Linked DNA regions of Methylocaldum szegediense. The protein of the gene in region 3 interacts with the protein of the main gene of each other region in a pairwise test. Links are inferred from orthologs where the notes say so. Each region holds a gene or a part of one and is shown on either strand. Other genes may lie near its edges.

Evidence for each region.
Region 1: the proteins of lpdA (region 3) and uvrD interact in binary tests that used the Escherichia coli proteins (3 or more experiments, as listed by UniProt). The link is inferred for Methylocaldum szegediense from one-to-one orthologs.
Region 2: the proteins of lpdA (region 3) and odhB interact in binary tests that used the Escherichia coli proteins (3 or more experiments, as listed by UniProt). The link is inferred for Methylocaldum szegediense from one-to-one orthologs.

Annotation. Positions count from the first base shown.
Region 1 is NZ_OX458333.1:4,090,519-4,100,584, reverse strand. The notes cover bases 924-3,832. They hold uvrD (DNA helicase II), read left to right. Parts: upstream 924-1,249; coding sequence 1,250-3,415; downstream 3,416-3,832. Other genes in these bases: QEN43_RS17785 (phosphoribulokinase), read right to left, coding at 3,449-3,832; QEN43_RS17795 (YgaP family membrane protein), read right to left, coding at 924-1,171. Also shown: QEN43_RS17800 (hypothetical protein), read right to left, coding at 463-600; more of QEN43_RS17795, read right to left, coding at 914-923; more of QEN43_RS17785, read right to left, coding at 3,833-4,327; QEN43_RS17780 (LysR family transcriptional regulator), read left to right, coding at 4,706-5,692; panC (pantoate--beta-alanine ligase), read right to left, coding at 5,651-6,511; panB (3-methyl-2-oxobutanoate hydroxymethyltransferase), read right to left, coding at 6,543-7,346; folK (2-amino-4-hydroxy-6-hydroxymethyldihydropteridine diphosphokinase), read right to left, coding at 7,339-7,860; polynucleotide adenylyltransferase PcnB, read right to left, coding at 7,847-9,148; QEN43_RS17755 (hypothetical protein), read left to right, coding at 9,420-9,617; QEN43_RS17750 (FKBP-type peptidyl-prolyl cis-trans isomerase), read left to right, coding at 9,702-10,066. UniProt on the Escherichia coli protein: A helicase with DNA-dependent ATPase activity. Unwinds DNA duplexes with 3'-5' polarity. Translocates on single-stranded DNA with 3'-5' polarity. Initiates unwinding more efficiently from a nicked substrate than double-stranded DNA.
Region 2 is NZ_OX458333.1:3,549,258-3,559,414, reverse strand. Bases 4,699-7,698 are described here. They hold odhB (2-oxoglutarate dehydrogenase complex dihydrolipoyllysine-residue succinyltransferase), read left to right. Parts: upstream 4,699-5,574; coding sequence 5,575-6,822; downstream 6,823-7,698. Other genes in these bases: QEN43_RS15365 (sensor histidine kinase), read right to left, coding at 6,712-7,698; QEN43_RS15375 (2-oxoglutarate dehydrogenase E1 component), read left to right, coding at 4,699-5,600. In the rest of the region: GTP 3',8-cyclase MoaA, read right to left, coding at 17-1,018; QEN43_RS15380 (EAL and HDOD domain-containing protein), read right to left, coding at 1,133-2,338; more of QEN43_RS15375, read left to right, coding at 2,769-4,698; more of QEN43_RS15365, read right to left, coding at 7,699-8,919; QEN43_RS15360 (response regulator transcription factor), read right to left, coding at 9,293-9,907. UniProt on the Escherichia coli protein: E2 component of the 2-oxoglutarate dehydrogenase (OGDH) complex which catalyzes the second step in the conversion of 2-oxoglutarate to succinyl-CoA and CO(2).
Region 3 is NZ_OX458333.1:3,694,262-3,704,269, reverse strand. The notes cover bases 3,453-6,303. They hold lpdA (dihydrolipoyl dehydrogenase), read right to left. Parts: upstream 5,664-6,303; coding sequence 4,242-5,663; downstream 3,453-4,241. Other genes in these bases: aceF (dihydrolipoyllysine-residue acetyltransferase), read right to left, coding at 5,753-6,303; QEN43_RS16010 (AmpG family muropeptide MFS transporter), read left to right, coding at 3,453-4,185. Outside these bases: QEN43_RS16030 (penicillin-binding protein 1A), read left to right, coding at 1-916; QEN43_RS16025 (hypothetical protein), read left to right, coding at 925-1,542; rpmE (50S ribosomal protein L31), read right to left, coding at 1,696-1,899; QEN43_RS16015 (exodeoxyribonuclease III), read left to right, coding at 2,097-2,876; more of QEN43_RS16010, read left to right, coding at 2,854-3,452; more of aceF, read right to left, coding at 6,304-7,096; aceE (pyruvate dehydrogenase (acetyl-transferring), homodimeric type), read right to left, coding at 7,107-9,794. UniProt on the Escherichia coli protein: Lipoamide dehydrogenase is a component of the glycine cleavage system as well as of the alpha-ketoacid dehydrogenase complexes.

The DNA.
Region 1 (10,066 bases), 400 kb from region 3 along the record:
GGCAGAGCTGCTTCGACAGGATTCTTTCTTTTTTAAACCAATAACTTAAGACAATACCCCAGCAGAGCCCCGCGAGCGCAGCGAGGAGTGTGCGTCAACCGCAAGCCACATCGTGGGTACCGCAAAGCCGGGAAGTCGGATAACGGTCATTTCACGAGCCGAAACTGCTAGCCGCCTAGCAGCTCACACTCGTTCAACTGCTGGAAAAGTGCAGTGTCCGGAAATAGGACGCTTGTCGCGGAAAAGGGCGTTCACCCCTATCGATCGGTCAAGAGCAGCCAAAAGGAATGAAGTCGATACCGAAAGCCGCTATGACCAAAGACGAGACGATTCGGAGGGCAAAAGCTTTTTCCGGGAAAAAACCGGTCGGCGGCTCCCCCGGAAAAAGCTACAAAAACCTATCATGAAAACGTCAGATCTCATCACCACGGTCCCAAAAGGAACCTTATGACGGTGACCTATTTAACCGCTTTTCTTAAAAAAACCTACATCGTCTTTGTCGGCTTTTGCGTAATTGCTGACGCAGAACCCAACCGAGAAAGCAATGGAAGCTACAAGCAGACCAGTTAGCAACAATTCAACCCAAGTCATCGCAATCATCTGAACCTCCCTTCGGACGTTAACCGACTCATGATCGCTTACAGCCTCATCTTATCTAACAACTTATTGTTTACAATTATCCATATAATATAAATATTGTTTCTTTATAGGAAACTTTTTGCAAGAACCGACCCAAGTGGACGATTGCGTTGGTGGCTCTATTCTTTGCGACGAAGGAGGCTCTGGAGAGGACAGCGGCAAAGCCGAAAAAGGGGTTAGCTTGACAGATAAAAAGTTTGAGGCGACGGGTACTCGGCGCCTCCCTGCGCCATGTTGGATTGAAACCGACAGAATCCGTTCCAAGAAATGCGATCTAATGATTGGTCTGAGGCCCGGTGGAACCGGATTGCTCTTCTCCTGGTTCCACTGTACTCCGGCCAAGCCCGGAATAAACTGGGCACCAACGGAGATGGGCAGATCCCAGTAAAAGACCGCCGATAATCAACAGCGGGATGTTGGCCAGAAATACCGAAAGCAGCGCCAGTGCGGCGCCGACGCCGTAGCGAATTTTTTGATCCTTGAGCCCAACATTAAGCTCGCGTTTAGTCATTTTTTTTATATCGAAACTCATCGCTAACCTCCTCTCTCAGAAAGAGATTGCGATTGTGCAAGCTTCATATCGTTCACGCAAGCCGATTAGAATAGCATCATGGACATTACCCCTATCATCGGTCCTCTAAATCCTGCGCAGCGGGAGGCGGTCACGTCACCTACCCCAGCTCTCTTGGTATTGGCCGGCGCCGGAAGCGGCAAAACCCGCGTGCTTGTACACCGCATTGCCTGGCTCATGCAAATGGAGGGTATTTCACCGCACGGAATTTTGGCGGTTACCTTTACCAACAAAGCCGCGAGCGAAATGCGAGGTCGCATTGAACAGCTTCTGAATATCTCCGCCCAGGGCCTATGGGTCGGCACCTTTCACGGTCTCGCACACCGCCTATTGCGGCGTCATGCCAAGGAAGCAGGACTACCCGACGCTTTTCAGATCCTTGATTCCGACGATCAGCATCGGCTCATTCGCCGCGTGCTCAAGAGCCTTGATCTGGACGAAGCGCGCTGGCCGCCCCGTCAAGTGCAATGGTTCATCAATGCGCACAAAGAAGAAGGCCGCAGGGCCCGCCATCTCCCGGAATCGTACGATCCATACCAAAAGCAGATGCAACGCATCTATCTCGCCTACGAGGAAACCTGCGAACGATCCGGGCTAGTGGATTTTGCCGAATTGCTGCTGCGCGCCCACGAATTTCTCCGCGACACGCCGGAGGTGCTGGAGCATTATCAGCGCCGCTTTCACCACGTACTGGTAGATGAATTCCAGGACACCAACCGGATTCAGTATGCATGGCTGCGACTCTTGACCCAGGAACGCGAAAACTTGTTCGTCGTGGGCGACGACGATCAGTCCATCTACAGTTGGCGCGGAGCCAAAGTGGAAAATCTCCACCGCTTTCAGAAAGACTATCCTAGCCACCGGCTCATCCGGCTAGAACAGAATTACCGTTCCACCAGCAACATCTTGAACGCGGCGAACGCTCTGATCGCAAACAACGAGGGTAGACTCGGAAAGACCTTATGGACCGAGGGCGGCATCGGGGAGCCGATCTCCGTATACGCCGCTTTCAACGAACAGGACGAGGCTTATTTCGTCGCCGAGCGGATCAAACAGTGGGCTCAGGAGGGCAATGCCCGTCGAGACGCCGCTATTCTTTACCGTTCCAACGCACAGTCCCGACAGTTCGAAGAAAAATTTCTGGCCATGGGGATACCGTACCGGGTCTACGGCGGACTTCGCTTCTTCGAACGTGCGGAAATCAAAGACGCGCTCGCCTATCTCCGCCTGATCGCCAACCGCCACGACGATCCATCTTTCGAGCGCGTCGTCAATACGCCCGTACGTGGAATTGGCGCCAAGACAATCGACTTGATCCGCGACGTTGCCCGCGCCGAGCGCTGCTCCCTCTGGCAGGCGGCCGAAGCTTTGTGCCGCGACTCTGCGTTGCCGGCCCGAGCTCGAACGCCACTGACCGGCTTTCTGCAGCTGATCGAAGCCATGGCCCGGGACACGGCGGAACATACGCTTTGGGAACAGGTGCAACATGTGGTTTTGGCTTCCGGTCTCCGCGCCCATTATGAAAAGGAGAAAGGCGAGCAAGCCGAAGCGCGAATCGAGAACCTGGACGAGCTGATCAACGCCGCACGCCAGTTCGAATACGAACCGCAACTGGACATGGAACTGTCGAAACTCGACCAGTTTCTATCCCATGCTGCACTGGAGGCCGGAGAGAATCAAAGCGACGAGTTCGAGGACTGCGTGCAGCTCATGACCCTACACGCGGCCAAAGGGCTGGAATTCGACCTGGTATTCATTGTCGGACTCGAGGAAGGACTGTTTCCTAGCCTGCAGTCCTTGGAAGAGCCCGGGCGCCTGGAAGAAGAACGCCGCCTCTGCTATGTGGGCATCACCCGTGCGAAGCGCAAGCTTTTTCTTACCTACGCGGAGACCCGCCGCCTCTACGGCAAAGAAACCTATCCCCGCCCTTCCCGGTTCCTGCGGGAAATTCCGTCCGAGTATCTTCAAGAGGTACGCATGCGCGGAAGCATCGGACGGCCGATGATGTCCTCGCACGTTTCATCAGGCGTGAGCGAGCGTGCCAGCGTCTATAAACTCGGACAGCGCGTCCGGCACGCGAAATTCGGCGAGGGCGTAATTCTTCAGTATGAGGGAGAAGGCAACCAAGCCAGGGTTCAGGTGAACTTCGCCGAGGCTGGCACTAAATGGCTAATGCTTGCCTACGCCAATTTACAGCCGGCTTAAAAAAGACCGTATCGACACGAGCCTCACGATTGATCAGGCACTTTTCTTCTCTTCCATCATCCGCTCCAGAATGGGGCGGAAAATGATTTCCATGGCGAGTCCCATCTTGCCACCCGGCACGACAATTGAGTTGTAGCGGGACATAAATGAATCTTTGATCATCGCCAAAAGGTTCTGGAAATCCACGTTGAACTTGCGCGGATTTTTGAACCGGATGATCACGAGGCTCTCGTCCGGCGAGGGAATGTCGCGGGCGATGAACGGATTTGAGGTATCGACCAGAGGCACCCTCTGAAAATTGATGTCCGTTTGGGAGAATTGAGGCGTGATGACCTTCACATAATCGTACATGCGGCGGAGGATCGTATCGGTGACATCCTCGGGCTTATAGCCGCGCTCTGCGGTATCCCTGTGGATTTTTTGTATCCATTCTAGATTGACGATGGGAACGACACCGACCAAGAGATCCGCGTATCGTGGAATATCCACGAACTCGTTTTTCACCGCGCCGTGCAAACCCTCGTAAAACAGCAAATCCGTTCCCTCAGGAATATCGATCCACGGCGTGAAGGTCCCCGGTTTGTAGCCTCCGAGACGCTGACCTTCCTCTTCGTTATGGATGTAATAACGGCGCTTTCCAGTGCCGGTCTCGCTGTACTGCCGGAACAAATACTCTAGCTCCTTGAGCAGGTTCGCCTCTATCGAGAAATGACTGAAGTGCCGTCCTTCCGCTTGCGCTTTGGCGATCAGTGCGCGCATCTCCTCCCGGTCGTAGCGATGAAAACTGTCACCCTCGACCACCGCCGGGTTGATATTCAGGCGGAAAAATAAACGCTCGAATGCCTGCTTGACGGTAGTCGTACCCGCACCGGACGAACCGGTGACTGCTATGACAGGATGTTTCTTGGACATGAGATACCTCCTCCTTAATTCGTTATTTTAACCGCACAAGCGTAACCGCGAACCGCAAAACACGTCGAAATTCTTGGCGGATCGCGTTGCCGCGAAGCTAAAAACGCCGAAAAACCGCCACGAAGACGTGGCACCAGGCAAAACGAGGTCGATCGGCAATCTCGGTGCCAATGGCTCCCTGGAAAAGCCTAAGTAAATTATGGTATCCGAAACTACGATGGAACTTCTCACGCCTAGCCCTGAATCGGCCATTGCACTACTACTTGCTCGCGATCAAAGTCAAGGCCAGCTTCAGTTCGAGGATATTGCATAAGAAGAAGCATTGAGTCCATACTTTCAAAATAAATATTTTTTATATTCGCATGTCGATCCAAGAGCATGAATATTACGCTTCGGCAATTAAAGGTCTTCGAAAGGGTGGCTCGCTGCTTGAGCTTCACCCGAGCAGCGGAAGAACTTTATCTAACCCAGCCCGCTGTTTCGATGCAAATCAAACAATTCGAAGATGCCGTCGGTTTACCCTTATTTGAGCGGTTGGGAAAGAAAATTTACCTGACCCGAGCTGGGGAGGAGTTGTATCGGCTGAGTCGAACGATCTCCTTGCAATTAGAGGAAGCGGAACAGCTGATCGAAGAATTGAAAGGCACGGAAGGTGGACACTTGGCGGTGTCTGTCGCCAGTACCGTCCATTATTTTGCAATTCGCCTTCTTGCCGATTTCTGCCGGCGCTATCCGAAGGTAAAAGTCCGTTTTAAGGTCACCAACCGTAAAGGGTTGCTGCAGCAACTGGACGATAACGAGGCTGATATTGTGCTCATGGGACAACCACCGGAAGATCAAGACTTGGTGGCGGAAGCGTTTATGGTCAATCCGTTGGTCATGGTCGCCGCCGCCAATCATCCCTTGGCTGGGAAAAAAAGCATACCCTTAAGCGAACTCAGCCAGGAGACCTTTCTTATGCGGGAAAAAGGTTCCGGCACCCGCGATGCCGTCGAGCGCTTCCTGGCGGAAAAAGGCGTGCAGATTTCGGCCAGCATGGAAATGAACACAAATAGCGCCATCAAACAAGGCGTCGAAGAAGGTCTCGGCCTAGGCATCGTATCGATACATACTGTAGAGCGCGAACTGGAAGACGGACGGATCGTCGTTTTGGATGTCGAATCGTTTCCGATCATGCGCCAATGGTACATCGTGCATCGGGCCGGCAAGCGTCTGTCGGCCGTGGCAAGAGAGTTCGAGGCATTCGTCCGAACCGAAGCCGAGCGCTTTGTTAAAAGTGATATCATCAAGGCTGCCTTGGTCGGCAAGCAGTCTTCTCCGGCTTTACCGACTCAGCTCACGAGTCAACCGGACGTTATCGATTAGGCGAGCTTTACCCAGCCAAGCTGCGGCCAGAATAACGAGACAAGAATCCTCCGGTCCTGCTGGCGCCAGATCGGTTTCGCGGCGGACGCTGAAATAATCGGGGCGAAATCCGGCCGCTTGCAAGGTCTCGATCTGCTGCCGTTCGATACGCTCAAAATCCAGTTCTCCACGACGGATGGCCTCAGCTGCGCGGCACAGACAGCGATATAGGAGAGCCGCCTGCTCCTTCTGCTCAGTCGTGAGATACGTATTTCGAGAACTCAGCGCCAAGCCGCTGGCCTCTCTAACGGTCGGGACAGCGTGAATTCGCACGGGAAAATCGAGATCCGCCGCCATGCGCCGAATGATCAACAACTGCTGGTAGTCCTTCTCGCCGAACAGCGCGACATCTGGCTGCACCAGGTTAAAAAGCTTACAGACGATGGTGGCGACGCCCCGGAAATGCCCCGGTCTGAAACGTCCGCAGAGCTCATCCGATAATACCGGCACCTCGACGAACGTCGTCGCACCCAAACCCGCCGGATACAGTTCGCCTGCCGAAGGCATGAACAAGAGATCGGTCGCAACGCCGCGAAGCTTTTCCGCATCTGCTGCGGGCGTACGCGGATAGGCATCGAAGTCCTCGCCCGGAGAGAATTGTGTTGGATTGACGAAAACGCTCACCACCACGCGATCGGCGAGTCGCTTTGCTTCACGAACCAGATGCAAATGCCCTTCATGCAGGTTTCCCATCGTCGGCACGAAAGCCACCGAAAGTTCTTTCAAACGCCACCCCCGAACGGTTTCACGCAGAGCAGCGACAGAGTCGATAATCAGCATGCTGAGCTTTGAATTTTCCGCTGCAAAACCTCTAGAAACTGTGTTCCGAGGTCGGGAACCGACCCGCTCTCACATCCTCCACATAAGCGCGGATAGCCGACGGAATATCTTCTACGCCTTGAAGAAAGTTTCGAGAAAACCTAGGCCGCTTACCCGGCGTAATCCCGAGCATGTCGTATAACACGAGAATCTGACCGCTGCAGTCCGGACCAGCCCCTATGCCGATCGTTGGAATATCGAGAGCCGCGGTAATCTCGGCGGCCAAGGTCGCCGGCACACATTCGAGCACCAAAAGGCTGGCACCGGCTTCCTGAAGAACAATGGCATCCTGAAGGATCGCTTGCGCGGCTTTCTCGTCCTTTCCCTGTACCAGATAGCCGCCGACCTGATGGACCGATTGGGGCAGCAATCCCAAATGCCCGCACACCGGGATACTCTGTTCGACCAGGGCACGAACGGTCTCCGCCCGTTTTTGCCCCCCCTCGAGCTTAACCATATGCGCTCCGGCCCGGATCAGACGAGCGGCACTATCGATCGCCTGCGCTGGCCCGGAATAACTGGCAAACGGCATATCCACCGCCAATATCGCGCGGCGGACGCCGCGCGCCGCACACCGGGTATGGTAAACCATGTCGCTCAGGGTCACCGGCAGTGTCGTCGGCTGGCCTTGCACAACCATCCCTAAGGAATCGCCGACCAATACAAGATCGACCCCGGCCTCGTCCAGAATCCTGGCAAAACTGGCATCGTATGCGGTAAGCGCGACGATTTTCTTATCATTCGCCTTCATTTCCGCCAGGTCCGGAATCGTCAAAGCCTTGAGCGCGTCAGGCATGCTCAATCACCTTCAATCCTCGTTGCGGACATTTGCTAACCAGATCGGCCAGCGGTCCCCGGCCGGGAATATCGAGGTCCGGCGCGATCTCCGCGAGCGGATAGAGCACGAATTCGCGGTCCGCGATCCCCGGATGAGGTACGGTCAACACATCGCTCACTATGGTTTCGTCGCCGTACAGCAAGAGATCCAAATCCAGCGTACGAGGTCCCCAGCGCTCACCCGTGCGTACCCGTCCGTAGGAGGTTTCTATGATCTGGAGTTCGCGCAACAATGCCAGGGGTGCTAATGTTGTCTCGACCGCCATCACGGCATTGACATAGTCGGGTTGATCGGCAGGCCCCATCGGCGTACTGCGGTATAGGCTTGAAAAAGCCAATTCCCGAACATCTGCAATCCGACTCACGGCCGACCGCGCCGACTCGATGGTCATCACGGGGTCACCCAAATTGGCCCCTAGACCAATATAGGCCACCACTTTGCTGAGCCGCTTTGAACAATCAGACGGACACATTGGCGGGAGGTTCAGTACGAACCCTGCGTTTGCGTGACCGCGACCGGCCAGAGCGACGCCGACCCGGACTCGTCATGGCCTTGCGTTCGGCTTCGTCCGCCTGTTGGAATCGAGTCCACCACTGAGCGAGCGAAGGCTCGGCTTCGCCCGTCTCCGCCCGGATTAACAGAAAATCATACGCAGCACGGAAACGAGGGTGACTCAGCAAGCGGAACGGCCTTGAACCGAGAATCCGCTCAAACCGCGGCTGCAGCGCCCATACCTCGCGTGCTGGCTGGCTGACGGTCCGCGGCATAGCGGTATGCCGGACTTGAGCTCCGATCACCTCGCCTGCGGCTTCTTGGTAAGCCATAATATCGTTTTCACCTGCGTCGACTCGGGCTTGGGCCCTCGACCGCACAGGCTCCCACAGTAAAGCCGCGAACAGAAAATACGGCGCCACCGGTTTGCCTTCCTGAATTCTCTGGTCGGTACGCTCCAGGGCTTTCGCCAAAAAGGTCAGAGGAAAACCCTGCTGCTCCTTGGCCAGACATGTCTCCGTCTCTGGAAACAGCACCGCAAACAACCCGAATTGCCGGAGCTGTTCGAAAGTCTGTACGGCGTATCCGGATAAGAACAGCTTCAGAACTTCTTCGTAAAGACGGGCTGGTGGGATTTCTCGCAGCAAATGGGAGAGCCGTCTGATCGGTTCGGCGCAACTGGGATGAATGGTGAAACCAAGTTTGACCGAGAAACGTATCGCTCGAAGCATCCTCACCGGATCTTCCCGATACCGCTGTTCCGGATCACCGATCAGTCTCAGCACACCGGCCTTGTGGTCCTCCATGCCGCCGACGTAATCAACTACAGAAAAGTCGGCGATGTTGTAATACAACGCGTTGACCGTAAAATCTCGGCGGAAAGCGTCTTCTTCGATGGTTCCGTAGACGTTGTCCCTCAAAATGCGGCCGTTCTCTATGACGCGCCCCTCAGAGCTATCCTCACCTGCTAGTCCTCGAAAGGTGGCCACTTCAATAATTTCATCCCCGAAGTGCACATGCGCGAGGCGAAAGCGCCGCCCGATCAAACGGCAATTACGAAAGATCGTCCTAATCTCTTCGGGATGTGCGCTGGTGACGACGTCGAAATCCTTCGGCTCGCGCCCCAAAAGTAAGTCGCGCACGCAACCGCCGACCAAATACGCCTGATGCCCCGATTTCTTTAGGCGATACAGCACCTTTAGTGCGTTACCGCTGATCATCGAGCGGGAAATCATGTGTTCGGATCGCGGATAAATCCTGGCACTCACCGCTGCCTCCGGCTTAGGCCGCGGCAATTTGAACAACCTTTTGACGAAGTTGAGGATTAGCAGAGGAGTATCTTTCGCTGTTAGACCAGAAAGAACTCGGAATGTTACCTTAGGCGGCGAACACACTCAATGCGCCCGGCGCCCGATCCGTTTTTGCAAGGCAGGGACAACGATGACACGGATTTGTTGGCAAAGTGGGGATTCAAACACGTAAAATTGATTCTAAGAACTTTAGGTACGCTCGCACGGGATTTTTCAAGGAGCCGAGGTCATGTTCGAGAACTGGTTTGCTCACATGAATGCTTACATCCTGTCCCATCCGCATTGGATTGCGAAACTGGATTTTTTGTTGCGTGTAAAGTGCGGCCTGCTGACAGCATTGATGGGAGTTTTTGTATACCTTCTCTATAAAGAACAACGCAAAACCATCCGGAAGCCACAAAAATCCCCTTATCACTTCATCGCTTGATATCTAAATGCGAACAACCCTGTCTATCGTCGAGAAAACTCGTTATGATGGGAATTTCAACCACCGCGACAGCAAGGGTATCTCATGCAAGTCTCACCCCGCAAAGTGGTTCATATCCACTACACCCTCACCAGTGATGACGGCGACATCCTCGACAGCTCAAGGGGTCAAGGTCCTTTGGCCTATATTCACGGAATGGGCAACATCATTCCCGGGCTGGAAAACGCTTTGACCGGTCGATCTGTGGGCGACAAGTTCACAGTCAGCATCCCGCCTGAAGAAGCGTACGGCCTGCGCGACGACGATCTCGTACAGTCGGTACCGAAAACCGCTTTTGAAGAAGGTCAGGAGATATTGCCGGGCATGCAATTCCATGCCCAGTCTCCGGAAGGGCTTCAGCTGCTGACGGTGATCGGCGTGGATGACGATGAGGTTATCCTAGACGGCAA
Region 2 (10,157 bases), 150 kb from region 3 along the record:
CACTGAACCGCAGGGTTCAGCCGCCGGTGGCGTTCATGTGGCGAAAAATGACGGGCTGAGCCTTGATGTCGAAATGATGCCGCTCGGGCTTGATCGACATCGATTCGACGATCGCGTGTTTCAGCTTTGGCATATCGCCGGGATTGGCGCGCAAAACCCGTTTTAGGTCGATTGAGTGTTCGTTGCCCAAACAGAGCAGCAATCGCCCTTCTGCCGTCACTCTAACGCGATTGCAGCTTGCGCAGAAATTGTGGCTGTGCGGGGAAATGAACCCCACACGGGTATTGGTACCGGACACCCGATAATATCGGGAAGGTCCGCCTGTCGTTTCCGGAGTGGGCAGCAAGGTAAACCGCTGGTCGAGATCGCGCTTGATCTCATCGCTAGAATAATATTCGCTGGCACGATCATGCCCCTCGACCAGACCTAAGGGCATTTCCTCTATGAAACTGATGTCGATACCCTTGGCGATCGCATAGGCAACCAAATCACCCACTTCGTCGTGATTGCGGTTCTTGAGTACGACGGAATTGATCTTGAGTCTCTCAAAACCCACATCCAGGGCGGCATCGATGCCTCGCAGCACTTTGGCGCAGTCACCTACGCGGGTCATTTCCCGGAATCGATCGGGCTTCAACGAATCGAGACTGACATTGATGCGCTTGACTCCGGCCGACTTCAGCAGAGGAGCGGTCTTTTCCAGTTGCGAGCCGTTGGTAGTTAAGACCAGCTCTCTCAACCCCCGCAACTTTCCGATTTCATGCAAGAGATCGATCGCACCCTTGCGGACCAGCGGCTCTCCGCCCGTGATCCTGATCTTTTCCACGCCGAGCTCCACGAATGCCTTAGCGACGGTGAGGATTTCCTCGAGCGTCAGGATCTGGGCACGCGGCAGAAAGACCGTGTCTTCGTTCATGCAATAAAGGCAGCGGAAGTCGCAGCGGTCGGTGATGGAAATACGAACATAACTGACGCGCCGCCCGAAACGGTCAATCAATTGCGTGGATAAAGCCGCCATAACCTTAGTTCTAATCGGATCAGCTCGAGGAACTTATGATTTTTGCACGAAACCGTCCTATAGCCAAGTAATTTACTCAGGATTTATCCAGGCTCCTCCTCCCGAAGGCCAGTGTCAAGCGGTTTCCAGAATTCTTCGAGCGCTCGTCGCCCAGCGAATCGATTCCAGGTAAACCCGGGCTGGCACACCCGGTTCGAACCCGCAGCCGTGGATTTGACCCGATTCGGCACGTTCGAACGCGATTACAGCGCGGAGAATCTCCCCGATCGGACCACTGCCGCGCAGCAGCGCTTCATTGATGCTGTCGTCGAGATTCAGGTGTCGCAAGATGTTCCCGATAGGAACATCCATGATCGCGTCCAGCAACGAAAACAGCCCCGCGATGTAATACCGCTCGGTATCGGGCCGTTTCAGCTGTTCCGCCAATAGCTCACAGGCGCGCGCCCGCACCATTGCCGTGATCAGCAATTCACGCGGCCGATAGTCGACGGAATTGACCAGGATTACGGACGCCCAATTCTTGACCCGTTGCAAGCCTAGGAAAGTCACCGCCCGCCGGATCGAATCAACACGTTTCGTAACGCCGAAAAATGCAGAATTGACCAAGCGGAGAAGCTTATAACTTAAGGTCAGGTCACGCGTAATGATCGCCTCGGCGTCGGCGATTTCAGCATTCGGATCGTGGAGCCGACCCAGCAATTCGAGCACGGCCAGGCGATTTCCCGGTATGTCGCTGCTGTGTATCGGTCTGGGGCGTTCGAAGAACACACCTTCGTAGTAATCGAAACCCAGCTTGCAAAAACGATCGTACTGGTCCGGTGTCTCCACATCGCGCACCAGAAGGCGCAGTGCCCGACCGGGATTCGCCGTCCAACGCGCCTTGAAATCGTTCAGCCTGCGGGCATCCAGAGAGCAAATCGACGCGAAACCGGCCGTGTGCCGAAGCTCCGCTAGATCGCAGGACGGATTGTGGAGCGCGATGGTAAACCCCTCCTCCGCCAGCCTGGCCACTGCTTGCTGGGCCGTGTTGTCATTCAGGACGTCTCCCGATACCGCCACAACCATCTGAGATTTCGGCCATGCCAATCGTTCGCACACGCTCAGAAAAGCAAATGGAACTCGAAGCATGGCGCGGCCGTCACCGACCAGATCTTTCAAGTCCACTGTCTGACCCGCCTGCCGCACTGTCTCGGCCCATTGGTCTTCGCTGTCCTTGGTTCCGGTGCTGAGTGCTTCGCCGCTGCAAACGCTGAGCTCATAGCCAAAAACATCAAAAGTGCCCGTGTAAATGGGCACACGACCAATCAACCCGTCAAACATTGCTATCCCCCGCCTTGTTTCGACCGACAACAAAACATGCACAAGAGGCTAGCACAAGAATCATTCACGTACCGGCGCTTTCACGCGACCTACCCGTCGCTGCCATTCCCCAGAAAGGCTAAAATCGCCGGACCGTCGCTCACTCAGCCTGCATCAGAATAAACTGGCGTAGACTTAAGTCTTGAGAAGTAACCGGACCCCAAAGACCGATTGTGGCATCGGGCGGGAAGCGGCAAGTCCGGCGCGGGCCCGCTCGTCTGACTACCGAAACTCGGATGATTTTCCCAGCTTTATCGGAGATAAAACTCGGCTCAAAATTGTCTTTAATATACGCGTCCCACAGCCTGACCAAATGGACTGAACGTGTCACGGTAGGCAAAAACCATCATCGAAAATCTTAAAACACGGGACGGACACACGAGACCATCGAATGAATAAACTCTTACAACTTCTCAGAGAAGCATCGGCTTTTAGCGAGGACAATATCGGTTTTCTCGAGGATCTCTACGAGAAATTCCTGCGGGATCCCGAGTCTGTCGATGAAAGCTGGCGCGAACAGTTCCGGTCGATCCAATACGAATTGGCAAAGGCGGAGCCCTACGCCGAAAAGGTCATCGGGAAATCCGAAGCAGAAGACTTGCTGCGCAAGCAATCCGCGGTCGACCGGCTGATTTGCCAATACCGCACCCGCGGCCACCAGGCGGCCGACAACAATCCGTTGAAGCTGTCGCCCCCGCCGGGCCTGAGAGATTTAGATCCGGCCTATTACGGTCTGGGCGAAGAGGAATTGGACCGACTGTTCTACATCGACATTCTACGAAGTTCGGAACGGCTGCCTTTGCGCGAAATCCTGTCGATGCTCCGGGAGACCTATTGCGGCCCGGTCGGTGCCGAGTACATGCACATCGTCGACAGCGATATCAAACAATGGATTCAAAAGCGGTTGGAAAGCACACGTGCACGCGGAAACTTCGATGCCGACGAAAAGCGATGGATCCTGAGGCTTCTTACCGCCGCCGAAGGAATCGAAAAATACCTGCACCGCAAATACGTGGGACAGAAGCGATTTTCGCTCGAAGGGGCGGAAACTCTGATCCCGCTGTTAGATGAACTGATCCAACGGGCCGGCGAAAAAGGTTCCAAGGAAATCGTGATGGGCATGGCCCACCGCGGCCGCCTGAACGTACTCATCAACATCCTAGGAAAAAAACCCAGCTCGCTGTTTCAGGAATTCGAGGGGATCTATCCGAACTCGCCCCCGTATGCCAGTGCAGGCGACGTGAAATATCACATGGGCTTCTCGTCGGACATCGAAACCCCGGGCGGCACGGTGCATCTTGCTCTCGCCTTCAACCCCTCACACCTCGAAATCATCGATCCGGTGGTGGAAGGCTCGGTACGCGCGCGCCAGGATAGGCGCCAGCACGAAGACGGCGAGAAGGCGGTGCTTCCGGTGCTGATCCACGGCGATGCCGCGTTCGCGGGGCAAGGCGTCGTCATGGAGACGCTCAATATGTCCGAAACCCGAGCATATACGACGGGCGGAACCATACATATCGTCATCAACAATCAGATCGGCTTCACTACCAGCAATCCGTTCGATGCCCGATCTACGCTGTACTGCACCGATGTCGCTAACATGATCCAGGCCCCGGTGTTCCACGTAAACGGCGACGATCCAGAAGCGGTGCTCTACGTCACACGGCTCGCGCTCGATTATCGGATGAAATTCAAGCGGGACGTGGTGATCGACCTGATCTGTTACCGGCGCCACGGCCATAACGAGGCGGACGAACCGGCTGTCACCCAACCTTTGATGTACCGTTTCATCCGTAACCATCCGACGGTACGGAAGCTGTACGCCGATCGCCTGATTGCCGAAGGGGTGGTGACTCCAGATGAAGTCCAACGCATGGAAGAGGATTACCAGAACGGCCTTAAGAAAGACGAAACCTTCCTGCGGCCGGTCGTTCACGACGCCATGAATTATGCCAAGACCCGCTGGAATCATTATATCGGCACCGAGTGGACCCAGCCCTGCGAGACGGGTATAGACCCGAAAAGGATTCAAGATCTCTCCCAGCGTCTGATCGAAATCCCGCCGGGGTTCGCCCTTCATCCACGCGCGGCCGCGATCATGGAGAGCCGGCGAAAAATGGCAGCGGGGGAGATCCCGCTGGACTGGGGTTATGCCGAAACCTTGGCCTATGCCTCATTGTTGACGGAAGGGTACAGCGTACGTTTGACTGGCCAGGACGTGGGGCGCGGCACGTTTTTCCATCGTCACGCGATCTTGTACGATCAAAATACTGGTGATACCTACATTCCACTTCAGAACCTCAGCAGCACACAGGCTCGTTTTTACATCTACGACTCTCTGCTGTCCGAGGAAGGCGTACTCGGGTTCGAATACGGCTACAGCAGTTCCGAGCCCGAAACCTTGGTCATTTGGGAAGCCCAGTTCGGCGACTTCGCTAACAATGCCCAAGTCGTGATCGATCAGTTCATCACATCCGGCGAAACCAAATGGGGAAGGCTCAGCGGACTGACCATGTTTCTGCCTCATGGCTACGAAGGCCAAGGCCCCGAACATTCGTCAGCCCGGATCGAGCGCTATCTGCAACTGTGCGCCGAGCAGAACATTCAAGTCTGCGTACCGACAACGCCGGCCCAAATCTTTCATCTCTTGCGCCGGCAGATGCTTAGGCACTATCGCAAGCCGCTGATCATCATGACACCCAAGAGTTTGTTGCGGCACAAGCTGGCAACTTCTCGGCTGGACGAATTATCAACCGGCAGTTTCCGAAACATCATCGGCGAGATCGATGCCCATGACCCCGCTAAGATCACACGCGTCGTTCTCTGCACCGGCAAAGTGTTCTATGACCTCTTGGAAACGCGGCGTAAGGAAGGTCTCCATCATGTCGCGATTATCCGTATCGAGCAGCTCTATCCCTTCCCTTACGACACTTTTATGCAAGAGCTGGCAGCCTATCCGCAAATGAAGGAATTGATCTGGTGTCAGGAAGAACCGGAAAATCAGGGCGCCTGGCACCAGATCAAGCACCGCTTCCTGAGTCTTCTGGAAAAGGACATCATCCTCAGCTATGCTGGGCGTCCAATGTCGGCGGCCCCTGCAGTGGGCCAATTCCACCGGCATTTGGAACAGCAAAAGAAAGTCGTCGAAGACGCATTGTTTGGAACCGTGCCCCGTCAAGAGCCTTTAGGAATCGTTCATGCGCATCGAAGTCACCGTGCCTAACCTGCCCGAGTCCGTTACCGACGCGACCCTGCTCGACTGGCATAAGAAGCCAGGCGACACGGTGCAGAAGGACGAGACACTCGTCGACTTGGAAACCGAGAAGGTCATCCTCGAAGTACCCGTGCCGGATAATGGCGTATTGCAGGAAGTTCACCACGCCAAAGGGGACGTGGTTGCAAGCGGCGACCTCCTCGCAGTGATCGAAACCGAGGTCCGTCCCGCGGTCGCCGAGACCGCAGCGCCTCCGAAAAAGCCGGAACCAGCGGCCGTACCCGAAGCGGCTCCCAGGCCCGCGACGTTTGCCCAACCCATGGGCCCCTCAGTACGCCGGCTGATCCTGGAACACAACCTCGACCCGACACAGATCAAAGGCACGGGACGGGAGGGCCGTCTGACCAAGCAAGACGTCCTGGATTATCTGGAATCCCGAAAACGCAAAGCCCTCGAAGAAACCGCGCCAGCACCGAAACCGGAACCGGAACCGGCAGCAAAGGAGAAACCGTCGGCCCCTGCGCCAGAAGGTCGGGGCGAACGGCGTGTGCCCATGAGCAGGCTCCGTGCCCGTATTGCCGAGCGCATGATCGAGGCGCAGCATACGACTGCGACGCTGACCACCTTCAACGAAGTCAATATGCAGAAGATCTTCGACCTGCGGAACGAGCACCGAGCTCGCTTCGAGCAGCGGTATAAGATCAAGCTTGGCCTCATGTCCTTTTTCGTCAAAGCGGTGGTAGAGGGACTCAGACGCTTTCCGATCATCAATGCTTCAGTCGACGGAAACGATATCGTTTACCACGATTATTACGACATCGGTATTGCGGTATCGACCGATCGTGGACTGGTGGTGCCAATCCTACGTGACGCCGACCGTCTCGATTTCGCCGAGATCGAAAAGGCCATCGTCGATTTTTCGCAGAGGGCTCGAGACGGCAAACTCAGTTTCGAAGAACTGAGCGGCGGTACCTTCACCATCACCAACGGCGGTATATTCGGCTCCATGCTCTCGACCCCCATCCTCAATCCGCCGCAGAGTGCCATTCTCGGCATGCATGCCATCAAGGAGCGACCTGTGGTGGAAAACGGGCAGATTGTGATCAGGCCAATGATTTATCTAGCCCTTTCCTATGATCATCGCATCATTGACGGCCGCGAAGCGGTGACTTTTCTGTTCACCTTGAAGGAACTGCTGGAAGACCCGGTCAGATTGTTTCTCAAGATCTGACGCGGAAGCCTCGCCGCAACCGTCTGCGCCCAGGCTTTCAAAAACCACGAGAGAGTGGGTTTGGTCACACCCAAGAGGCGCCTGGACAGGCTGCCCCCGACCATCGTGCTCCGTCCGGCCTGCTCTTCGCTGTGACGATTGGTCGTACAACGGCAATCGAACCCAAAACTCGCTACCTCGATGTTTGCCGTGGCTGGCGACCGAAATTCTGCCACCGTGCATCTCCACCAGGCTTTTTACAAGCGCCAGGCCGACGCCAAGGCCACTGTGCCCGTCGTGCAGCGGCCGTTCAAATTGCACGAACGGCTCGAAGATATGCTCCAGCGCATCCGGCTCGATTCCGATTCCATTGTCTTGCACTTTGATCGAAACCTCCCGTTCCCTCCGTCTCACCGCCAATTCAATCCGACCGCCTACCGGCGTAAATTTCGCGGCATTCATCAACAAGTTCGCGATAATTTGCGAGAGTCGGGCCGGATCGCCCCAGAGATAAAGCGATTGATCGGTCCCGCTGAGCACCAACTCCTGTTGATTCTTGTCGATAACCGGCCGACAGAGTTCGATAGCATGAGCGACGATCGACGCCATATCAGTCATTTCAAAATTCAGATTCAGCTTGCCTCTAGCAACCCGCGATATATCCAGGAGGTCGTTGATCAGTCGGGTCAGATATCTGACCTGACGTTCGATACTCTCGGTGGCGGACGCGATCAGTTCCGGCCGTTCGGAACCGCGGCGCTTCAAGAGCTGTGCCGATGTCAAGATCGGCGCTAGCGGATTGCGAAGCTCGTGAGCCAGGAGCGCGATGAATTCGTCCTTTCTACGGCCTGCTTCGCGCAAGGCTTCTTCAGCTTCTATGACTTGACTCAAACTTTCCTCGGCACGTTTTCGATCAGTAACGTTGGCAAGAACACCGACCAAACAGCGGCCGCCTTCCCGGCAATTAAGCACTCGCAATGCGCACGCTTCGACCCAATTCCACTGTCCGTCCGGCATGACGATGCGGAACTCCCGGCGCCAGCTCTCGACCGGCCGCTCTCCGGCCTCGGAAACGTCGAACGAATTTCCCTCGGTAATGTTCTGCACCCAGCCCAAAAATTGCTGCTCGAAATCGATCGCCGAGTGAATGTTCGCCGGATCCAACCATGTCATTCGGCCGCTCGCCAAATCGCGCTCCCAGATCGCCATTCGCCCCGCTTCAAGGGCAAGTTGCAGACGAGTCTCGTTCTCTCGCGAGGCGTTCTCGCCGGATTCAATTTGCCGCGTGACGTCCTTCACGACAACATTTACGCCGGTTACGAAGCCATCTTCTTCCTTTATGGGCAAAAAACTCGCTAGGAAGGCCGACTCCGTTTGAGCACCGCTTCTCTCCATGCCGGGGATCTCTTTTTCCAGGATCGGCTGTCCCAATACGATCACGCGCTGCAGCAGCGGATAGAGCGCCTCTCCGAGCTCCGGAACCGCTTCAAGCATGCTCTTTCCGATACCCACTTCGACAGGACACCCGACTATCTCAGCAAAGCGCCGATTGATGCGAACGAAACGGAGTTCTCGATCAAGAAAGCAGAGACCGACGGGGGCAGCGGCATAGATGTTTTCGATTTCGGCAATGTGCGATTTGACGGTACGTTGGCTTCGTACGAGCGATTCCTCCAACTTCTGCCGATGGACGGTTTCTTGCTCCAGCATGAGCTGATGGCGCGAGGCTTCCCGCGCCTCGAACCTGGATAGCCGATACCTTCGACCGATCCAGATCAGCAACAAGCTCTCGGCGATAAAAAAAACAAACCGAACCCGCTGATCCACGTCCGGAAATTGTTGCCGGAGATCGAAAGCCGACTCTCCCGGCAGCAAATGGGCAGCCGCCACGGCGAGGAGCATGGCAAATAAGCCGATGCCCAGTCCGCCTAGCAACGCGCCAATCAAGACCGGAATCAGCAACAAAAAACTTACCGGCACCGGGCTGCTCAGCGCCGGCACGGCGGCAATCAAACCCAGAACAACGGAGAGTGAAGCCACGACCGCGAGATTTGGCTTGAGAACGTCGAATGGATCCCTGTGATTCAAGGCATCGTTGGATTTAATGAAGTTGGACACGACTAACCTCCGTTCCTATATCCCCGAACAACGCCTCCCAAGTGCCGAGCATGTTCATCCACCCCAATCCTGGGTTGGGCGTGAAGCGAGATCTCCTCGTTGTTTGTAGCCGATGAGGACTCAATAATCCGTTATCGCCGCCGTACTATTCGCACCGCGATGATCTACGGTTTGTACCGCGAAGATGAGACCGACTCCCCCGGTCACGCCGAGTTCTGTTGGACTCCGGTTCTATGAAAGACTCGAACACTCTGTCGCCGTAGAGTAGCCACCGAACGGAGATTGGAATGCACGTACTCTTACGTATCTTCCGGACTAGGCTATACGGCTTGCCGGCGGCAGAGCGCGAGCGGACAGAATGATATTTTGCCGATTAGCGAATCCCCATCTGTATGGCGAGCGCCACGAGATCGGCGAGCGATTGGACGCCTAGCTTCTCCATGATTCGGGCGCGGTGAATTTCAGCAGTACGGTGACTGATGCCCAATGCTTTGCCGACCTGTTTAGCCGAGTAGCCTCGAGCCAGAAACACCAAGATTTCCTTTTCACGAGGCGTGAGGCTGGAGTAAAGAGCATCGAGTTCGTGCTGACGCGATTTCTCTTCGAAACGCTGATAACTGAGAGCTAGCGCGTTTCTTATCGCCGGTATCAAGACATCGGCATCCACGGGTTTTTCGAGAAAATCCACGGCCCCGCCCTTGAAAGCGGCGGTCGACTTAGGCACGTCACCAAATCCCGTCAGAAAGATGATAGGAAGATTGTAGCCTCTCTCGGTCAGGACCTGCTGCAGATCCAACCCGGAAATCTGAGGGAGATGAATATCGAGGATCAGGCATCCTTGTTGTTCCGGCTTGACCGCAGCCAAGAAATCCGGTCCGGACAAATAGGTTTCGACCACAAAGCCCTCAGCCCTCAACAATGCTGCCAAGGCATCGCATACATCGGGGTCGTCATCGACGATGAAAACTGTTAGTCCATTAACAGCCATATCTAACGCCTTTTCGATTAGTATGGTTTCGAGGGTACGCGGTCGGTATTTTCCATGAAGGTCATGCATTTGTATATACGAATATGCCGCCAAACCAGCCCGACATTTACTGGTAAACAAGGTATCGTATCGCCTGAAATACGGCTCTGTAAACTATTAGGCTTAAAGCTTTTTTGATCACCGACCATAGCTTAGGAATATTACGTACTGTACCTTCGCGAGACATCGGTCAATCGTCCTAATGGACCGA
Region 3 (10,008 bases):
GCAGAATTACTCGGGTCGATTTTATGGCCCCACGCGGCTTCGGGTAGCCTTGGCCAAATCTCGGAACCTCGTGTCCATCCGCCTACTTCAGAGCATCGGCCTTACGAAAGCGATCGATATGGCGCGGCGCTTCGGTTTCCAACCCGAAGAACTGCCGCGATCCCTTCCGCTAGCCCTGGGCAGCGGCACCGCGACGCCTCTTCGAATGGCACAGGCCTACGCGGTTTTCGCTAACGGCGGTTTTCGCGTCGAGCCCTATTTCATCGAACGCATAGAAACCGAAGCGGGTGGCATGGTCTTTCAAGCCACTCCGCAAATCGCTTGCGCAAATTGCAGTGACGCCGATGATCACCAGACGAACTTTGCACCCCGCATACTGTCGGCTCAGGTCCACTACATGATGAATTCTATGCTGCAAGATGTGGTGCGAACCGGAACCGCGGTCCGCGCTATGGAACTGGGGCGCAATGATGTCGCCGGCAAAACCGGTACGACAAATGATTACAAGGACGCGTGGTTCAACGGTTACGTTCCTTCCCTGACCGCCGTCGCCTGGATTGGATTCGATTCCTCAAAATCCTTAGGGAAAGGCGAAACCGGGGGCAAAGCCGCACTTCCCATGTGGATCCACTTCATGCGAGAAGCACTCAAAGACGTACCCGAGCAAACTTTCCCACTTCCAAGCGGACTGACAATCGCTCGCATGGATCCGAGCACCGGGATGCTAGCCTTGCCCGGGAGCCCCAATGCAGTGTTTGAGGTCTTTCCTTCTGGGAGAGTGCCCCGCTACTACGCCGCGCCGCGCGTGAGCGCGCCTCCTCCATCAGAGTCTATCGCAGACGAGGAACAACCGCGACCACTGGAGCCAACAGTCCCGAGCGTCACGACCGACAAACCGATCGAATCGCTATTTTGACCTCCGCCATGTCCGCAAAAGACAGAGCCCGACGATTGATCGCCTACGAGGCCGCACGAATCATCGCAGAGGAAGGTATAAATGATTATCTTCCGGCAAAAAATAAGGCTGCGGCCCGTCTTGGGATAACGAACTCGCGCAGCCTTCCCCGTAACGAGGAAATCGACCAGGCGCTAGAAGAATATCTTCGACTCTACCGGGCGGATACGCAGCCACAACACATTACCCGACTGCGAAGGCTCGCATTGGAGGCCATGCGTTTCTTGGAAGAATTTTCGCCGCGCTTGGTCGGCGCTGTCTTGGACGGCAGTGCCAGCAAGTACAGCCCTATTGTTTTGTATGTGTATCCCGAAACCCCGGAAGAGATCATCAAGAAACTGATCGAGGTCGGCATCCCGTTCAGGGAACGATCCTTTTCGTTCAATCTAGGGCATCGGCGAGGCGTGACTTGTCCGGCACTGGACTTTTATGTCGACGGCGTCCGCGTTGAACTGGCTGTACTGCCGCCGGAATTAAAAGGGCAACGGATCAACCGGAAGGAAAAGGCTGTACCCGGCGGCTCGCTGCACGATGTCGAAAAATTGATTAACGGCAGCTCACCGTCCAAGCTTCGGCTTGGTACATAAGCGAATAGTGCGAGCAGACCGAACCCTCCCGTCCAGCCGATTTCGCTTCCATTCCCAAACGGGCGATGTTAAACCGCGAGGGCCGGTCCTTGCTTATTGTCATTTAATCGACGTGGCCAAGCGGTTTCGAGCGGTTTGGATGGGGCCCGAAAATCAACCCCGTCCATATTTCCGCCGGAACTTGTCGACTCGACCGGCGGTGTCGACGATCTTCTGCTTGCCCGTATAGAATGGATGGCAGGCGGAACACACTTCGATGTGCAAATCCCTACCTAACGTCGACTTGGTTTCGAACGTGTTGCCGCAACTGCACTGGACGGTAATGGCTTTATATTCGGGATGAATATCCGGCTTCATGATTAGGTACTCTCCAACAAATCAGAACTACAAAGGGACGACAAATTTTTCATCTTACTTAAAACGACCTTTTACCGCAACGTCTGCAACTCGAATCTTCCCGCTTTGGGCTGACACCGACCCTCCTCATCGAACGGTATGCCCGATGTTTCGAGTAGCTTTCCGCGGTCTTATGCCCATCTGAGATATAAACCATAATGCGTATAATCTCCTTCAACGCGAATGGCGTGCGGTCAGCGGCGCGCAAAGGCTTCTTCCACTGGATGGACAAACAAAACGCCGACATCGTCTGCCTTCAGGAAACCAAGGTTCAGACACACCAACTGGAAGATCCGATATATTGGCCCAAAGGCTATCGGTGCTACTACCTGGACGCCGTCAAGAAAGGCTACAGTGGGGTTGCGTTGTATAGCCGCCGCGAGCCGGACGAAATCGTTCAAGGCCTCGGCTGGCCTGACTTGGACGCTGAAGGGCGTTACCTCGAAGCGAGATTCGGCTCCCTGAGCGTCGTTTCCCTTTACTTGCCGTCCGGTTCGTCCAGCGAGGAGCGTCAAGCGGTGAAGTTCGACTTCATGAACCGGTTTCTGCCATACCTTCGCGAGTGTGCACAATCGGGGCGGACTTACATTTTTTGTGGCGACTGGAACATCGCCCACAAACCGATCGACCTCAAGAATTGGCGCTCCAACCAGAAGAATTCCGGATTTCTGCCTGAGGAACGTGCCTGGCTGGATATCGTGTTCGAGCAGGATGGCTGGGTCGATGCTTTTCGTGTCGTCAATCAGGAGCCGGAGCAATATACTTGGTGGTCGAATCGCGGTCAGGCCTGGGCCAAGAACGTGGGCTGGCGTATCGACTACCAGGTGACCAGCCCTTCTCTCAGGGACAGAATTCTAGCGGCATACATTTACAAGGAAGAGCGTTTTTCGGACCATGCGCCACTCACCATCGACTATGACTACCCTTTCCTGGCGTGAAGCGGTATTCAACCGGAGGATGCTGATCTGCGTCCTCACGGGGTTCTCCTCCGGGTTGCCGCTTTTCGTGCTGATCAGCCTGATTTCAGCCTGGCTACGCGATGGTGGTGTCGATCTCAAAGAAATCGGGCTTCTGGCCTTGGTTCAATTTCCTTATATCTGGAAATTCCTGTGGGCGCCTCTGTGCGACCGGTACGGCTTGCCGATGGGACGGCGCCGAACTTGGATGCTCGTGACGCAAATCGCGCTCTTGCTCTCCATTCCGGCGTTCGGCTGGCTGACACCGATACCGGACATCGCGACCATTCGTTGGCTGGCGGTGGCCGTAGCTTTGTTCTCGGCAACTCAGGACATCGCCATAGACGCGTTTCGACGCGAAATCCTGAAGGACGAGGAACAGGGACTCGGCAACGTCATCCACGTGAACGCGTACAAAATCGCCGGACTCGTGCCGGGATCTCTGTCACTCATTCTTGCCGACTATTTGTCCTGGGATACCGTCTACTTGATCACGGCGCTGTTCATGCTCCCAGGGCTACTCCTCACAATCATCGGCAGCGAACCAGAATTTTCCAGCCAGACACCGTCGACTCTGCGTCAAGCCGTGGTCGATCCTTTTCGTGAATTCGTTCAGCGAAAAGGCTGGAGCGGCGCATTGACCGTGCTGGCGTTCATATTTTTCTACAAGCTCGGCGACAGCATGGCGACAGCCCTGGCTACACCTTTTTACTTAGATATGGGCTACAGTAAGACGGAAATCGGCGTGGTCGCCAAGCATGCCGGGCTCTGGCCGAACGTCGCGGGCGGCATTCTCGGCGGCATTTGGATGATTTCCCTGGGGATTCATCGGTCCCTATGGATATTCGGCGTGTTACAAGCCCTGGTGATTCTCGGCTTCGTCTGGCTTGCCACGGCCGGCCACACGATAGCCGGATTGGCTGCGGTTATCGGCGCCGAGGCCTTCGGTGTTGGATTGGGCACGGCCGCTTTCGTTGCCTATATCGCCACTACGACCAATCCAGCGTACACTGCCACCCAGTTTGCGCTATTTACCAGCCTCGCCGCCACTCCGCGAACGCTGGCCAATGCCTTTACCGGCTTTCTAGTCGAAGGTGGGGACATCAAAGTGGGGAATGTTTCGCTGCTTCATATCGAAGCGCTAGGCTGGGAGCGCTTTTACTGGTTGTGCTTTGCGCTCACCCTGCCGGGCATGCTGCTGTTATTCAAAGTGGCGCCATGGAACGGCGGAAACAAAAGCGAAAGACCCGCTCGCCTCGAACCGCAACCCGATTCACAGTCACCCGACTGAAAAGCTCTGCCGGCAGACGAGCGCCTGCCGGTAGTCTCTTCTCGCGTTGATTCCGCCTATTTTCTAATGTAAAGGTCGGTAATACTGCCGTCCAGCATCTCGGCGGCGAAGGCGAAAGTCTCCGACAAGGTCGGATGCGGGTGAATCGTCAAGGCGACGTCCTCCACATCGGCCCCCATTTCCAAAGCCAGAACGGCCTCACTGATCAGCTCCCCCGCGTTCGGGCCGACGATGCCTGCCCCCAGAATGCGTCTAGTCTCTTTATCGCAGAGAATCTTGGTCATGCCCTCCTTGCGATCGATGCCCAGTGCCCGACCGCTCGCCGCCCAGGGAAACGCGGCTTTGTCGTAAGCGATACCTTGAGCTTTTGCCTGCGTTTCCGTTAGCCCCATCCAGGCCACCTCCGGATCGGTATAAGCGACCGAGGGAATCGTCAGTGCCTGGAATGCCGTCCGCTCTCCGGAGATGACTTCAGCCGCTACCTTGCCCTCATGCGTCGCTTTGTGCGCCAGCATCGGATTGCCCACGATATCCCCGATCGCGTAGATATGCGGCACATTGGTCCGCTGACACTCGTCTACCGGAATGAAGCCCTTCTCATCCACCTTGACGCCGGCATTTTCAGCACCGATCAGATGACCGTTCGGCTTCCGGCCAACCGCGACCAGAACCCGGTCGAATAGGTCGGATTCGGGCGCACCTTCGTCGCCTTCGAAATAGGCCTGCAATCCTTCCGACTTCGCCTCGATGCGCGTGACTTTGGTTTTCAGGAAGATGTTTTCGTACTGTTTCTTGATGCGCTGATATAAAGGTTTGACTAAATCCGCATCGCAGCCCGGAATGATCTGATCCATCAGTTCGACCACTGTGATCCTCGAGCCCAGCGCGTGATAGACCGTTGCCATCTCGAGCCCGATAATCCCGCCGCCAATGATCAGAAGACGCTTGGGCACCTCGGCCAGCTCTAAGGCGTCGGTGGAATCCATCATCCGCGGATCGTCATGGGGAAAGCCGGGAATCCGGACCGGCTGCGAGCCGGCCGCAATGATCGCATGGTCGAAACTGATTGTTCTCGGACCTTCGGCTGTTTCGACTGTCAGCGATCGATCCGACGAAAATCTACCCACCCCGGTTACGACGGTGACCTTGCGCTGTTTGGCGAGCCCGGCAAGGCCGGTCGTGAGCGTCTTCACGACCTTGTCCTTCCACTCACGCAGTTTCTCCAGGTCGATGCTGGGCGTACCGAAATTCAATCCGAAATTCGACGCTTCCTGCGCCTCTTGAATAATTTTGGCGGCATGCAGTAATGCTTTTGAAGGAATACAACCGACATTCAAGCAGACACCGCCGAGCACTGGATAGCGTTCGACCAAAACCACCTGTCTACCCAAATCGGCGGCTCGAAAAGCGGCCGTGTAGCCACCGGGCCCACCGCCCAAAACCACTACCTCGGCATGCAAACTGGATGTATCCGACATCGATTGTTTACCTTCTGTTTAAGGGAAATTGCTGGTCAGCGGTCCGTCGCTCCCGTTTCGAATCCGTTTGCGGGAGAGCATGCTTGTCTCTATAAGAGAACCCGCCGCAACTCCGCCAACAGCCCGGCCAAATAAACCGTGAAGCGTGCGGCTTCGGCGCCGTCGATCACACGGTGGTCGTAGGACAAGGACAAGGGCAACATCAAGCGCGGGACGAACTGCCCGTCCTGGTAAACCGGCTTGGTTTGCGCTCGGGACAAGCCGAGGATCGCAACCTGAGGCGGGTTGATGATAGGCGTAAAGGCCGTACCTCCGATTCCGCCGAGGCTCGAAATGGTGAACGATGCACCCTCGAGGTCATTGCTGCGCAGCTTCTTGCCGCGAGCTTTAGCGCTGAGCTCGGCCAACTCTCTAGCCAGGTCGAAAATGCCTTTTTGATCGACATCCCGCACGACAGGCACGACCAAGCCTTCCGGAGTATCCACGGCTACGCCCAGGTGATAATACTTCTTGAGAATCAGTTCTTCGCCATTACCTGCGAGGGAAGAATTGAACGTCGGAAAGGCTTTGAGCGCTGCCACCACAGCCTTCATGACGAACGGCAGAAAGGTCAGTTTGACGTTCTGCTTTTCCGCCTCGCTCTTCAGCGACTGACGAAACGCTTCGAGATCCGTGATATCGGCTTCGTCGTGCTGCGTGACGTGGGGAATGCTGACCCAACTGCGATGCAGGTTCGGACCGGAAAGTCTCTTGATGCGTGACAATGGCAGGCGGTCGATTACCCCGAACTGCGCGAAATCGATCTCCGGCTGGGGCGGCATCGCCAAAACGCCACCGGCCAATGCTTGCTCCGCCCGCTTCAAGCTCTCCTTTACGAACGCTTGAACATCCTCTTTCAAGATGCGACCTTTGGGCCCCGTGCCTTTAATTTTTCTAAGATCAGCGCCCAACTCGCGAGCGAACTTCCGAACCGATGGGCTCGCGTGAGGCGGATGCGCAAGATCTTCTTCGGCGGCTTTCAGAGCTCGTTCGGCAATAACCGGCGAGGGCGTGGGCTTTGACTGGGGCTCCGCTGGAACCGGTTTCGTCGGCTCGGCGACAGGCTTAGCCTCCACTTCTTCGGCTACCACCTTTTCGGGTTTCGCCTCCACGACCGGCGCGGGCTCCTCGGCCGGCTTCGCCTCGGCTTGATCTTGGACCTCCAACTGCAATATCGGCGATCCCTGACTCACCCGATCACCGACATTGACCTTCATGGTCTTCACCACACCCGCGAAAGGCGACGGCACTTCCATCGCCGCCTTGTCGCTCTCTAGAGTTATCAGGGAATCTTCGACATTGACCACATCACCGGGTTTGACCAGCACCTCGATGATCTCGACGTTCTTGAAATCTCCAATGTCGGGAACGACGACTTCTTTCAACACTGCCATAGCGTTGCCTTTACACCTTCACTGGATTGGGCTTTTCCGGGTCGATGCCGTACTTAGCCATGGCTTCCTTGACGGTTGAAATCGCCACGCTTCCTTCATCGGCCAAAGCCTTCAGTGTGGTATATGCGATGTAATGCCGGTCCACCTCGAAAAACCTCCGCAATTCGGAACGCCGATCACTGCGCCCGAAACCGTCGGTACCGAGCACTTCATAGGCTCTCGGCACGAACGGCCGGATTTGATCGGCGAGAAGTTTGATATAGTCGGATGCGCCGATGATCGGCCCCTTGGTTCCAGCCAGGCATTCCTCCACGTAACTGATGCGACGAGGCTGGTCCGGGTGCAAAAGATTCCAACGCTGCTTGTCCAATCCATCGCGGCGCAGCTCGGTGAAGCTGGTGACACTCCAGACGTTGGCTTTCACGCCGAAGTCTTGTTCCAGCAACTCCGCTGCGGCGAGGGCTTCGCGGAGTATCGTACCGCTGGCCAGTAGTTGCGCTTGCGCCGATTTGCCAGCGTCCTTCAATCTGTACATGCCCTTGACGATCCCCTCTCGGACACCCGCCGGCATCTCCGGGTGAGGATAATTCTCGTTCATGACCGTGATGTAATAGAAGACGCTCTCGCCCTCCTGGTACATCCGCCGGAGTCCGTCCTGAATGATCACGGCCAGCTCGTAGGAGAAGCACGGATCGTAAGCCACGCAGTTGGGAATCGCCGACATATTCACATGGCTGTGTCCGTCCTGGTGTTGCAAGCCTTCGCCCGCCAAAGTCGTACGCCCTGCCGTTCCGCCGATCAGGAAACCGCGTGCCTGCATGTCGCCTGCGGCCCACATGAAGTCCCCCACCCGCTGGTACCCGAACATCGAGTAGTAGATGTAGAAAGGGATCATCTGGATGTTGTGATTGGTGTGAGCCGTTCCGGCCGCAAGCCAGGAGCACATGGAACCCGCCTCGCAAATGCCCTCCTCCAAGATCTGGCCCGACTTATCCTCCTTGTAATACATCACCCCACCGGCGTCCGCAGGGACGTACAGCTGTCCCACGGATGAATAAATGCCGTACTGGCGGAACAGTCCCTCCATACCGAAAGTCCTGGCTTCGTCCGGAACGATGGGAACGATGTACTTGCCCAGCTTCTTGTCGCGCAGCAACAGGGTCAGCAAACGCACGAACGCCATAGTCGTGGACATTTCCCGACCTTCCGTGCTTTTCAGCAGAGATTCGAAAACATCCAAGTCCGGTACCTGCAAAAGCGGCGCGTCGCGGCGGCGCTGTGGCAGGTAACCGCCGAGAGCTTTTCGACGCTCGTGCATGTAGCGCAATTCCGGACTGTCTTCCGGCGGTTTGTAGTACGGCACCTCTGCCAGCTTGTCATCGGGAATCGGAATCTTGAAACGGTCGCGGAATGCCCGGATCGCCTGCTCGTCCATCTTTTTCTGCTGGTGCGTGGTCATGAGCCCCTCGCCGGCGCTACCCATGCCGTAACCCTTGACCGTCTTGGCGAGGATCACCGTTGGCTGGCCGGTATGGTTCACCGCCGCGTGATAAGCGGCATAAACCTTGTGCGGATCGTGTCCACCGCGATTCAGGCGCCAGATGTCCTCGTCGGACAAATTGGCCACCATTTCCTTCAGCTCCGGATACTTGCCGAAGAAATGCTCGCGAGTATAGGCACCGCCTTTCGCTTTGTACGCCTGATACTCGCCATCCACGGCTTCCTCCATGCGTTTTTTCAAGAGCCCGTCTTTGTCTTTGGCCAGCAACGGGTCCCAATAGGAGCCCCAAATAACTTTGATGACGTTCCATCCGGCGCCGCGGAATTCGGCCTCGAGTTCCTGAATGATCTTGCCGTCGCCCCGTACCGGCCCATCTAGGCGCTGCAGATTGCAGTTAATGACGAAGATGAGATTGTCGAGTTTTTCTCGACCGGCCAATCCGATGGCGCCCATGGATTCCGGTTCGTCCATCTCTCCGTCACCGCAGAAACACCAGACTTTACGGCCCGCAGTCTTCAAAATCCCCCGGTCCTCCAGATATTTCATGAAGCGCGCCTGGTAAATCGCCATGAGCGGCCCGAGGCCCATGGACACCGTCGGGAACTGCCAGAAGTCCGGCATCAACCAAGGGTGCGGATAAGACGAAAGACCGTTGCCGCCGATCTCGGCGCGGAAATTGTCGAGTTGTTCTTCGGTCAATCTCCCCTCGAGATAAGCACGCGCGTAAATACCGGGTGCGGCGTGTCCCTGGAAGTAGATGAGGTCTCCCCCATGGTCCTTGTTAGGGGCGCGAAAAAAGTGATTGAAACCCACGTCGTAAAGCGTCGCCGCCGAAGCGAAGGTCGCGATGTGCCCGCCGTATTCGGTGGACTTGCGGTTGGCACGCACCACCATGGCCATCGCATTCCAACGGATGTAAGAGCGTATGCGGTGCTCTAAACCGGCATCGCCCGGCAAGCGAGGCTCCATGTGAGGCGGGATGGTATTGATGTACGCCGTATTCGCCTTATAAGGCAGATTCGCTCCCGCCCGGCGCGCCTGGTCGACCAGGCTTTCGATCAGGAAATGCGCCCGTTCGATACCTTCCGTCTCGATGACCGCCTGCAGGGCCTCCAGCCACTCACGAGTTTCTTCGGGATCGATATCGTTTTCGCTCTTAAGGATTTGTGATGGGTGAGACAAACTCACGGCGGACATAGGAAAGATTCCTCCAGTGATTTAAGGTCTTCCAGTTAATCTTTTCGAACGTGGGCAAGCGCGCTCCAAATCATCGGGTCAGAGTACCGATTTGAAAATCGCGTTGTTAACGAAAGAATTCCTGGCATGTTTCTCGAACCGTTGATCCAGTGATGACGGAACCGTGCAACTCTGACTTTGCTTCTGAACGCGGTCAACGTGATATTGTTGGAAA